DNA from 3 places in the Nocardiopsis sp. KDC1DS13DA1 genome. Region 1 is predicted to be linked to each of the others. Evidence: riboswitches for the same ligand, from Rfam matches in the RefSeq annotation. Region 1 holds a riboswitch; each other region holds the start of a gene.

Region 1 (3,263 bases):
GACCCCGGCGTGGTAGGCGACCACGTCGGCTCCGGCGATGAGCCTGGCCGCCTTGAGGGTGATCAGCTCGGGGTCCCCGGGACCGACCCCGACGCCGTGGAAACGACCGGTCACCTCTCCTCCTCCTTGGCGAGTGCGTTCAGGGCCGAGGAGGTCATCGCGGAGCCTCCGCGGCGACCGCGGGTGGTCACGTAGGGGATGTCGACGCCGTGCCGGTCCGCGAACTCCGCCAGCGCCTGCTTGGACTCGGCCGCGCCGACGAAGCCGACCGGGCAGCCGACGATCGCGGCAGGGCGCGGGGCGCCGTCGACCAGCATCTCCAGCAGGTGGAACAGGGCGGTGGGCGCGTTGCCGACGGCGACCACGGCGCCGTCGAGCAGCGGCTCCCACAGGGACACCGCGGCCGCGGTACGGGTGGTGCCCCACTCCCGGGCGAGGGAGGGGACGCGCTCGTCGCCGAGCAGGCACAGCACCTCGTTGTCGCACGGCAGGCGGCTCGCGGTCACGCCGGCGGCCACCATGGTCGCGTCGCACAGGATCGGCGCACCGGCCCGGAGGGCGGAGCGCGCCGCCGGGACCAGGTCGGGGTGGACCACCAGGTCGTCGGCGAGGTCGACCTGGCCGGTGCCGTGGATCATCCGCACGGCGAGCCGTTCGGCGTTGGCGGGCAGGTGGTCGAGCCGGGCCTCCCGCCGGATGACGGCGAAGGAGTCGGCGTAGATCGCGGGTCCGTCGTCGACGTAGGCGTAGTGCCGGTTCGGCCGGCTCGGTGCGGTCACTGTTCCCCTCCCGGGATGAGGACGCCGCGCCAGGGCGTGACGACGAGTGCGTCGGACTTCGCGGCGGCCGCCTCCCCGGCGAGTGCCGCGACGGCGGAGCGGTCCAGGCCCGCCCCGGGGACGGGGACGTGCCGCCCGCCCCCGGCCAGCGGGCCGTACGGCAGCGGCGGTGCGGGGTCCGGCAGCCGGGGGTCCGGCGTGACCGGGTCGGTCAGCGGCGACGGGAGCTCGGCGACGTGCCAGGCCGCGGTGGGGCCGTCGCCGCGCCGCGCCAGGAACGCGTCGGCCCACCGGACGAGTACGTCGGCGGCCCCGTCGAGCGGGGTCAGCGGCCCCCAGCCCTCCCCGACCCTCAGTTGGGCGACGTGCCCGTCGAGGGCGACCAGCCCCAGGTCGCAGGAGCGCTCCAGCAGGTCGCCGCGGCCGTCGTCCAGGACGAACAGGAAGCGTCCGGGAAGGGCGGCGCGGCGGGGGTCGGCGCACAGCAGTGCGTCCAGCGCGGCGGCGAGGGGACGCAGGTCGGCCCGGCCGTCCGCCACCGCCCCCGAGGGGCCCGTGCGCGGGGAGACCATGATGTTGCGGACCAGTTCGTGCGTGCGCGAGGGCAGCAGGCCGGTCCCCTCCAGGGCCCGGAGCGCCTCGGGGGCCAGCCGCCCGTCACACCCGGGCAGGGCGCGCAGCTGCACGTTGGCCCGGCCGGTGACGTGGATCCGGCCGTCACCGTACTCTTCGGCCGCCTCGGCCAGGGCCGACAGCGAACGGACGGGAAGCCGGCCGCCGACCAGGCGGAGCCGGACCAGCAGACCGTCGTCCGCCGGCCAGGGGCGCAGCGCGCCGGGGCAGCGGTCACGCCGGGTACGGAGGGAGGGGGACGGGGAGTCCATCGGGGATGCGTGTGTCCTTCGGGTCGGGGACCCATGCGCGGGGTCCGCGGATGACCTGGCGGCCCTTCACCGCCAGTGCCAGCAGGTCTTCGGACTCGGGGTCGGCCGGAGCGGAGCGCCTTCCCGGAGCTGTGCTCCAGTGGCTGTCCCGGGAAGCGCCTCCCCGGAACGTGCCCGCCCGTCACCCTCACCGCTGCGCGTCAGTCCCGGACTCTCACCGGGTTCCCTGTTCCACGGGGTGGAGATTCACTGGCCCGACGAGGGTACCCCGCCCGCTCCGGAAGACCGGTCCGGGGCCCTGCACCCCGGCGGCGGCGGAGGGGGTCAGCCGTCCTCCCACCCCTCCGGGAGCGGGTAGCCGTGCTCGCCGTGCAGGCGGACGAACCGGGCACGGATCACCGAGGCGCGGCGCTCCAGCCCCCGGCCGGTGCGCTCGAACAGCACCACGTCCTCGTCCCCGCCGGTGCCGATCGGCTGCACCAGACGCCCTCCCACCGCCAGCTGGTCGACGAGCGGCGGGGGGACCCGGGGGTGGGCGGCCGAGACCAGGACGGCGTCGAAGGGCGCCTCGTCGGGCATCCCCAGCGTCCCGTCGCCCACGAACAGGGCGACGTTGGCCACACCCAGGCCGTCGAGCCGGGTCCGGACGCGCCCGACCATCCCGGGCCACAGGTCGACGCTCACCACCCGCGCCGCCAGCCGGGCCAGCAGGGCGGTCTGGAAGCCGGAGCCCGTCCCGACCTCCAGCACACTCTCGTCCCCGGTCAGCCCCAGGGCCTCGATCATCGCGGCCGACAGGGACGGCTGCGTGGTGACCTGTCCGTGCCCGATGGGCAGGGGACGGTCCTGGTAGGCCTGCTCCCGCTGGGCGGCCGGGACGAACCGGGCGCGCGGAACTTTGGCGAACGCGGCGAGCACGCGTTCGTCGCGCACACCCGTCGCCCGCACCGCGCGGACCAGGTCCTCCGGGGTGGCACTCCACCGCACCTGAACCGCTCCCCCTCTCAGGGAACGAGTGCCGGGGCCGACCCCAGCGCCGGCGCGGGGCCCCAGGGCGGTCGCGCCGGGGAGGGACGGTCGCCTGTCGACACACAGCCTAGTACCGACGGCGGATGTCGCGCGGCGACTCACCACCAGTTCAGCGGGGGTCCGGAGCCGTGGAACGCGCCCGTCGCGCGTGGTTCCGGGCGGGTCCGGCGCCCCCGCCCTTATTGCCAAACCCCGGGTCCGGGCATACGTTCAGGGGGCCGTGGTGTTCGGGAAGTCCGGTGCGAATCCGGCGCGGCCCTCGCCACTGTGTACGGGAAGCCCTCGCGTCCCGCGTGCGACCGGATCCGTCCGGCGGCGCGGCCACACGCCACTGGGTCAGCACCTCACCGGTGCCGACCTGGGAAGGCGGACGCGGGGGCGGTGACCCGGCAGCCAGGAGACCGGCCACGGCGCTGATGACCGCCCACGAGGTGCTGGAGATTGGTCCCCCACATATGCATATACCCGAAGGCCTGCTGCCCCCGCTGCACGCCGCCGCCTGGACGGCGGCCGCGACACCGTTCATCGTCCACGGCGTCCGCTCACTCACCCGCGAGGTCCGCGCCAACCC
Region 2 (3,263 bases), on a different contig from region 1:
GACGTCCAGGTCGCCGCCGCGCGCCTCGGCGAGCGCGCGCAGCGAGTCGATCGGCAGGACGCCCTTGCTCCACAGCGAGCCGTCGAAGCTCTCGTAGGAACCGCGCTCGGCCGCCAGCTCCATGGACGCCTCGATGGCGTAGTAGCTGATCAGCTCCATGCTCTCGTCGGCGAAGTCGACGGCGCCCTCGGAGGCGAACGGGGTGCGCAGCTTGAACAGCGCGTCCTGGAAGCCCATGAGGCCCAGACCCACCGGACGGTGGCGCATGTTCGCGCGGCGCGCCTCGGGGATCGTGTAGAAGTTCACGTCGATGACGTTGTCGAGCATCCGCACGGCGGTGCGCACGGTGCGGCGCAGGCGCTCGGCGTCCAGCCCGTCGGGACCGGTGTGCTGGGCCAGGTTGACCGAGCCCAGGTTGCAGACGGCGACCTCGTCGGCGCTGGTGTTCAGCGTGATCTCGGTGCACAGGTTGGACGAGTGCACGACACCCGTGTGCTGCTGCGGCGAGCGCAGGTTGCACGGGTCCTTGAACGTGATCCACGGGTGGCCGGTCTCGAAGAGCATGGTGAGCATGCGGCGCCACAGGTCCACGGCCTGCATCTTCTTGAAGACCTTGATCTGCCCCGCCTCGGCCGCGGCCTCGTAGCGGGTGTAGGCCCGGGCGAACTCGGCCCCGTACTTGTCGTGCAGGTCGGGGACCTCGTCCGGCGAGAACAGCATCCAGGAGCCGCCCTCCTCCACACGCTTCATGAACAGGTCCGGAACCCAGTTCGCGGTGTTCATGTCGTGGGTGCGGCGACGCTCGTCACCGGTGTTCTTGCGGAGGTCGAGGAACTCCTCGATGTCGATGTGCCAGGTCTCCAGGTAGGCGCAGACCGCGCCCTTGCGCTTGCCGCCCTGGTTGACCGCGACGGCGGTGTCGTTGGCGATCTTCAGGAACGGGACGACGCCCTGGCTCTTGCCGTTGGTGCCGCGGATGTGCGAGCCCAGACCGCGAACCGGGGTCCAGTCGTTGCCGAGGCCGCCCGAGTACTTGGACAGCATCGCGTTGTTGCTGATGCCGTGGAAGATCGACTGGAGGTCGTCGCCGACGGTGGTGAGGAAGCAGGAGGACAGCTGCGCGCGCACCGTACCCGAGTTGAACAGGGTCGGCGTCGAGGCCATGAAGTCGAACGAGGACAGCAGCTCGTAGAACTCGATGGCGCGGGCGTCGCGGTCGTCCTCGTTCAGGGCCAGGCCCATGGCGACGCGCATGAAGAACGCCTGCGGCAGCTCGTAGCGGACCTCGTCGCTGTGCAGGAAGTAGCGGTCGTAGAGGGTCTGGATACCGAGGAAGGTGAAGTCCTCGTCCCGCTCGGGGCGCAGGGCGGCGCCCAGTCGCTCCAGGTCGAACGTGGCCAGGGCCGGGTCGAGCTGGCCGAGGTCGATGCCGCGGCCGACGTAGGCGGCCAGGTAGGCGGCGTAGCGGTCGGCCATCTCGGACTGGCTGGCGGCCTGCGGGGTACCCGCGACGAAGCTGAGCGCCTCGCTGCGGAGCTTGTCCAGCAGCAGGCGGGCGGCGACGTAGGAGTAGTCCGGGTCGACCTCGACGAAGCTGCGGGCGGCCATGACCAGGGCGAGCTCCACCTCGGCGTCCGAGATGCCGGGGTAGAACCCGCGACGCGCCTCGGTGAGGACCTTGTCCGCCGAAACACCGGTGAGCCGCGCGCAGGCCTCGGTTACGACGTGCTCGATCCGGTCGACGGCGGCGGGGGGCGCGCCCTCGTGGGTCGGCTCGGGCCGAACGGATGCGGGCACGGTCTCGACGTCAAGGGTCATACAGCGGCTCCAACCTCGGTAGAAGAGTCCCGGCGGGGAGGGACACGAGAAACACGGCCACGGCACACCGGTGGGCCGACACGCTGAGTGCGCGTGGTCACGTGACCGGTGGGTCGCGGTGGCCCGCCCTCGAAGCCCCGTCGTCGGCGCACGTTCCGGTGCGCGCTGGCGGCAGGTCCTCGGGCTCGCGGGCGCCCTCCTGACCGTCGCTCCCCGGGGGTCACTCGGGGGAGTCCAGTGTGCGACGCAGTCCGATCCCGCTCACCGCTGCGGGGCAGCCCCGGATTCACACCGGGTTCCCTCTTGCCTCACCCCTGAGGGGTGAACCACCAGCGGGAGAGATACTACATCTAGGGGATGGGACGTTGGAACACCGCAAGATGATGGCGTGTCATCGATTTTCCAGGGTCGGCGACCGTGGCTGAGGGCGCACCCGAGACGTGGTATGGGGCGCGTCGAACCATCAGCTTCACGGGGGTTTCGCACACCGATCCGGGGGTGTTCGCCACCGCGACCGGACACAGCCTAGGGGCCCCCGGGGGGTGTGACGCACCAGGCGCGTCAGAAAGCTCACGACCGCGTCGCGGGGCACGCCCGGACGCGCCCCAGAGGCCGCCGACGGGGACGGGGCCCGCCCCGCCGCACAGGGCCCGGCCCCGGGGTCAGTCGCCGTCCAACAGGCCGTCCAGGTCGTCCTCCTCCAGCCCCAGGTCCGTGCGGATGCGGAACCGGATCCGCAGGAGTTCGTCGAGCAGGTCCCGCACGTACGGGGAGGAGACGTCCAGGTACTCGCGGATCCCGGTGGTCGCCCAGCGTTCGGCGCCCCCGGGGTCGTCGTGGGCGTAGAGCACCTCCGCCACGTGCACGTGGGTGGCCAACCCGAGCGACGGCTCGCCCTCCAGGCGGTTGAGCTGCGCGTAGGCCCGTTCGGGCTCGTCCAGTTGCAGCAGCGCGCCCGCACTCAGGGCACGCGCGTCGATCACCGTGGGGCCGCCGTCGTCGATCGCCCGCTGGTAGGCCGCGCACGCGTGCTCGTACTCCTGGGCGATCTCCCACTGCTCCCCGGCGCGCACGAACAGCTCGGCGCGGGTGATCTCGCTCCCGGCGTCCACCCGGTTGGCCAGGTCCTGCAGCTGGGCGGCGACGGGGCCGTGCTCACCCGACCGGACGGCGTGGAACTCCATACGGTCCAGATCTGCCGTCGTCACGTGGGTCAACCGCATCGCCCCCATCCCCCACTCGCACTCCCGCGCGCCGATCAGGGCCTGGCGCGCTCCAGTGCCTGCCAGAACCCCTGGCGCAGTCCGTCCCGGACCTCGTCCCTCAACAGGTGGTCAATCGGCAGCGAAGAGCCCTGGAGCAGACGCGCCTCCAGATCGGAGGGCATCCGGGGTCTCCGGGCGAGGACCGCCTCGACCCACAGGACGGGCGCCTCGCGCGCGATC
Region 3 (3,263 bases), on a different contig from region 1:
ATCGTGAAGCTGGCGCCCTCCTTGGCCCCGGAGGGCCAGCGGGAGGTGACGGTCTTGGTCCGCGTGTGGAAGCGGATCGAGTCGGGGCCGTGCTGGTTGAGGTCGCCGAACCCGGACCGCTTCCAGCCGCCGAACGTGTGGTAGGCGACGGGGACCGGGATGGGCACGTTGACGCCGACCATGCCGGTGTTGACGCGCTGGGAGAAGTCGCGGGCGGTGTCGCCGTCACGGGTGAAGATCGCGACGCCGTTGCCGTACTCGTGCTCGCTGGGCAGGCGCAGGGCCTCCTCGTAGGTGTCCGCGCGCACGACGGAGAGCACGGGGCCGAAGATCTCCTCGCGGTAGATCCGCATGTCGGTGGTCACCCGGTCGAAGAGGCTGGGGCCGGTGAAGAACCCGTCCTCGTACCCGGGGACGGTGTGCCCGCGCCCGTCCACGACCAGTTCCGCGCCCTCCTCGACACCGAGGTCCACGTAGTTCTCGACCCGCTCCAGGGCCTCGCGCGTGACGAGCGGTCCGAAGTCGGCGTCGGGGTCGTGCGAGGGACCGACCCGGAGCGTCCCGATGCGCTCGGTGAGTCGGGCGACCAGCGCGTCGGCGGTCTCCTGTCCGACCGGGACGGCCACGGACACGGCCATGCAGCGCTCGCCCGCGGATCCGTAACCGGCGCCGAGCAGGGCGTCCACGACCTGGTCGAGGTCGGCGTCGGGCATGACGATCATGTGGTTCTTGGCCCCGCCGAAGCACTGGGCCCGCTTACCGTGCGCGGTCGCGGTCGTGTAGACGTACTCGGCGATGGGGGTGGAGCCGACGAACCCGACTGCGGCCACGCGGGGGTCGGTGAGCAGGGTGTCGACGGTCTCCTTGCCGCCGTTGACGACGTTGAGCACACCCGGCGGCAGCCCCGCCTCCAGGAAGAGTTCGGCGAGGCGGAGCGGGACGGAGGGGTCGCGCTCGGAGGGCTTGAGGATGAACGCGTTGCCGCAGGCGAGGGAGGGGGCGGCCTTCCAGAGCGGGATCATCGCGGGGAAGTTGAACGGGGTGATGCCCGCGACGACGCCCAGCGGCTGGCGGAGGGAGTGGACGTCGATCCCGGTCCCGGCGTTGTCGGTGAACTCGCCCTTGATCAGGTGCGGGATCCCGGCGGCGAACTCGACCACCTCCAGTCCTCGCTGGATGTCGCCGTGCGCGTCGGGGACGGTCTTGCCGTGCTCGGCGGACAGGAGCCGGGCGAGGGTCTCGCGCTCGCCCTCGACCAGTTGGAGGAAGCGCAGGAGGACGCGGGCGCGGCGCTGGGGGTTCCAGGCGGCCCACTCGGCCTGGGCGGCCTCGGCGTCGGCGATGACGGCCTCGGTCTCGGCCCGGTCCGCGAGGGGGACGCGGGCCTGGACGGTGCCGTTGTTGGGGTCGTGGACGTCGCCGAAGGCACCCGACCGCCCGGGGACGTGCTTTCCATGTACGAAGTGCGTGAGTTCGCGGGGCTCGTTGGGTTCGTGGTTCTCACTGACCATGGCGCACCAGCTCTCGTCTGGAGGTGGAGCGGGGCACGGGGGCACGGGGAACGGGGCCGCGATGGTGCGCGGCCGGCCGGGCGGCCCGTGGTGTCGGGTCGCCGGGTTCAGCGGTCGTGCCCGATCGCGGGCCCGGGCGGTGTTCCGTGCCCGGACCGGGTCGCGTGGGCACGTACCGGTGCCATGCGTGCTCGCTCCATCCTCGTGGATCACACGGTTGTCGACAGCCGCGGCCGGTATCCTGACTCCCGGATCAGCGCGCTCTCCCCGCCTTCCCGGCTGACGCCAGTGGCATCACCTGGGAGAGCACTTCCCGGACACAGTGGCGGGACCGTGCTGGACTCTCACCGGCTTCCCTGCACCGCGGCTCTGTGACGCCCACCATATAGTTGGACGTCCAAGTAAATCCAGAGCCCCATGAGTGTGACCCGGGCCACACGAGTGGACGGTGGTGCGGATGGGACCGGACCCCGACGGCCCGGGACGGCGGGAACACGGCCGGGCACGCGCCTGCGCACCCCCACCCGGAAGTGCTACCGGTCCAGTCCGGCGAGGAGCTCGTGGGCCTCGTCCAGGTGGGCGGGGACGGCCTCCGGCGCCCCCGAGAGGCGCATCGCGGTGAGCTCGCAGGCCATCGCGACGTGCGCGGCCAGGACGGCGACGACCTCCGTCGTGCCGGTCTCCACGAGCGCGTTCGCCAGCTTGTCGGCCCGGCACTGCCGCACCAGGAGGTAGCGGGACCTGAGCTCCCCGCTCTCGCGCAGCAGCCGCATCAGCACCGCGGCGTGGTCGGACGACAGACCGGCGTGCGGCCGGGCACCCGCCTCGCGCAGGAGCGCGACCGCGGCGCCGAGATCGTCCCCCACCGGCGTGGACGCCTTCTCCCGCACGTGGGCGCACGCACGGTCGGCCTCGTCCGCGTCGTCGGCGAACAGGACCTGTTGTTTGTCCCCGAAGTACCGGAAGAAGGTGGTACGCCCCACCTCAGCACGTTCGGCGATCTCAGCGACGGTGACGTTGTCGAATCCGCGCTCGGCGAAGAGCTGGAAGGCTGCCGACACGATCAACGCGCGGGCCTTGCGCCGTTTACGGGCGTGGAGGGTGTCCGGGGGGTGGTGCATGAGGCGACCCTATCGAGTGGGAACCCGGCTCTCCGTGAGACGCGGGACCATAAGGACTCTGGTCCCGAAACGCTTCGTGGGCACCGGGGTAGCGGGAAGTCGTTCGGCCGATCTGGTTGCGGACACGGGCGTCGGGCTCGACCGGGGGCCCCACGCGCATGTTCCGGTTGGCCCGGAATTTTATTGCAGAACCGGCGCCGGATGACAACCGCCTTCCGGACGCCGGCCGACGCCGACGTGGAATGTGGTTCCCCACTCACGAAGGTTATGCCACCAGCTGACAGGCCATTCTGCCAGGCGACCGAAATTCTACGCCCAACATAATGGTTAAGTCTCCTAACCGTAGTGGTGTGCGACAGTTCGCACGGCCTCCCGCCGAATGACACCACCCTGTGCCACAGTGGGAGACCTGGCTCACACCCTGGAGTTGGTTATGGCGTACCTCCTGGTCATCGGCACGCGCAAGGGGCTCTTCACCGCGGGGAGCGAGGATCGGCGGACCTGGGAGGTGACCGGCCCCCACCGGCTCGACTCGGCCGACTACGCGAGTATGAGCTCGGTGTACGCCGTCGGGGTCGACCCCCGCTCCGGCCGCATCCTCGCCGGGGCCGAGAGCTCGCACTTCGGCCCG

The links. A riboswitch is a leader RNA that binds a small molecule or an ion and turns the genes downstream of it on or off. The one in region 1 is predicted to bind cobalamin.
Region 2: another riboswitch for cobalamin. It lies ahead of ACTVAJ_RS17825 (ribonucleoside-diphosphate reductase subunit alpha); the one in region 1 lies ahead of ACTVAJ_RS22125 (nitrite reductase).
Region 3: another riboswitch for cobalamin. It lies ahead of ACTVAJ_RS28455 (CoA-acylating methylmalonate-semialdehyde dehydrogenase); the one in region 1 lies ahead of ACTVAJ_RS22125 (nitrite reductase).

What each region holds. Positions count from the first base shown of each region.
Region 1 covers NZ_JBVMUY010000033.1:128,242-131,504, forward strand. The annotation lists gene ACTVAJ_RS22115 (precorrin-2 C(20)-methyltransferase) at 1-114, opposite strand, end outside; gene ACTVAJ_RS22120 (precorrin-8X methylmutase) at 111-779, opposite strand; gene ACTVAJ_RS22125 (nitrite reductase) at 776-1,663, opposite strand; cobalamin riboswitch at 1,727-1,931, opposite strand; gene ACTVAJ_RS22130 (protein-L-isoaspartate(D-aspartate) O-methyltransferase) at 1,988-2,650, opposite strand; cobalamin riboswitch at 2,897-3,116, shown strand; gene ACTVAJ_RS22135 (energy-coupling factor ABC transporter permease) at 3,148-3,263, shown strand, end outside.
Region 2 covers NZ_JBVMUY010000027.1:127,125-130,387, reverse strand. The annotation lists gene ACTVAJ_RS17825 (ribonucleoside-diphosphate reductase subunit alpha) at 1-1,818, opposite strand, end outside; cobalamin riboswitch at 1,972-2,164, opposite strand; gene ACTVAJ_RS17820 (hypothetical protein) at 2,481-3,050, opposite strand; gene ACTVAJ_RS17815 (NYN domain-containing protein) at 3,077-3,263, opposite strand, start outside.
Region 3 covers NZ_JBVMUY010000052.1:99,501-102,763, reverse strand. The annotation lists gene ACTVAJ_RS28455 (CoA-acylating methylmalonate-semialdehyde dehydrogenase) at 1-1,511, opposite strand, end outside; cobalamin riboswitch at 1,726-1,912, opposite strand; gene ACTVAJ_RS28450 (TetR/AcrR family transcriptional regulator) at 2,045-2,632, opposite strand; gene ACTVAJ_RS28445 (WD40/YVTN/BNR-like repeat-containing protein) at 3,066-3,263, shown strand, end outside.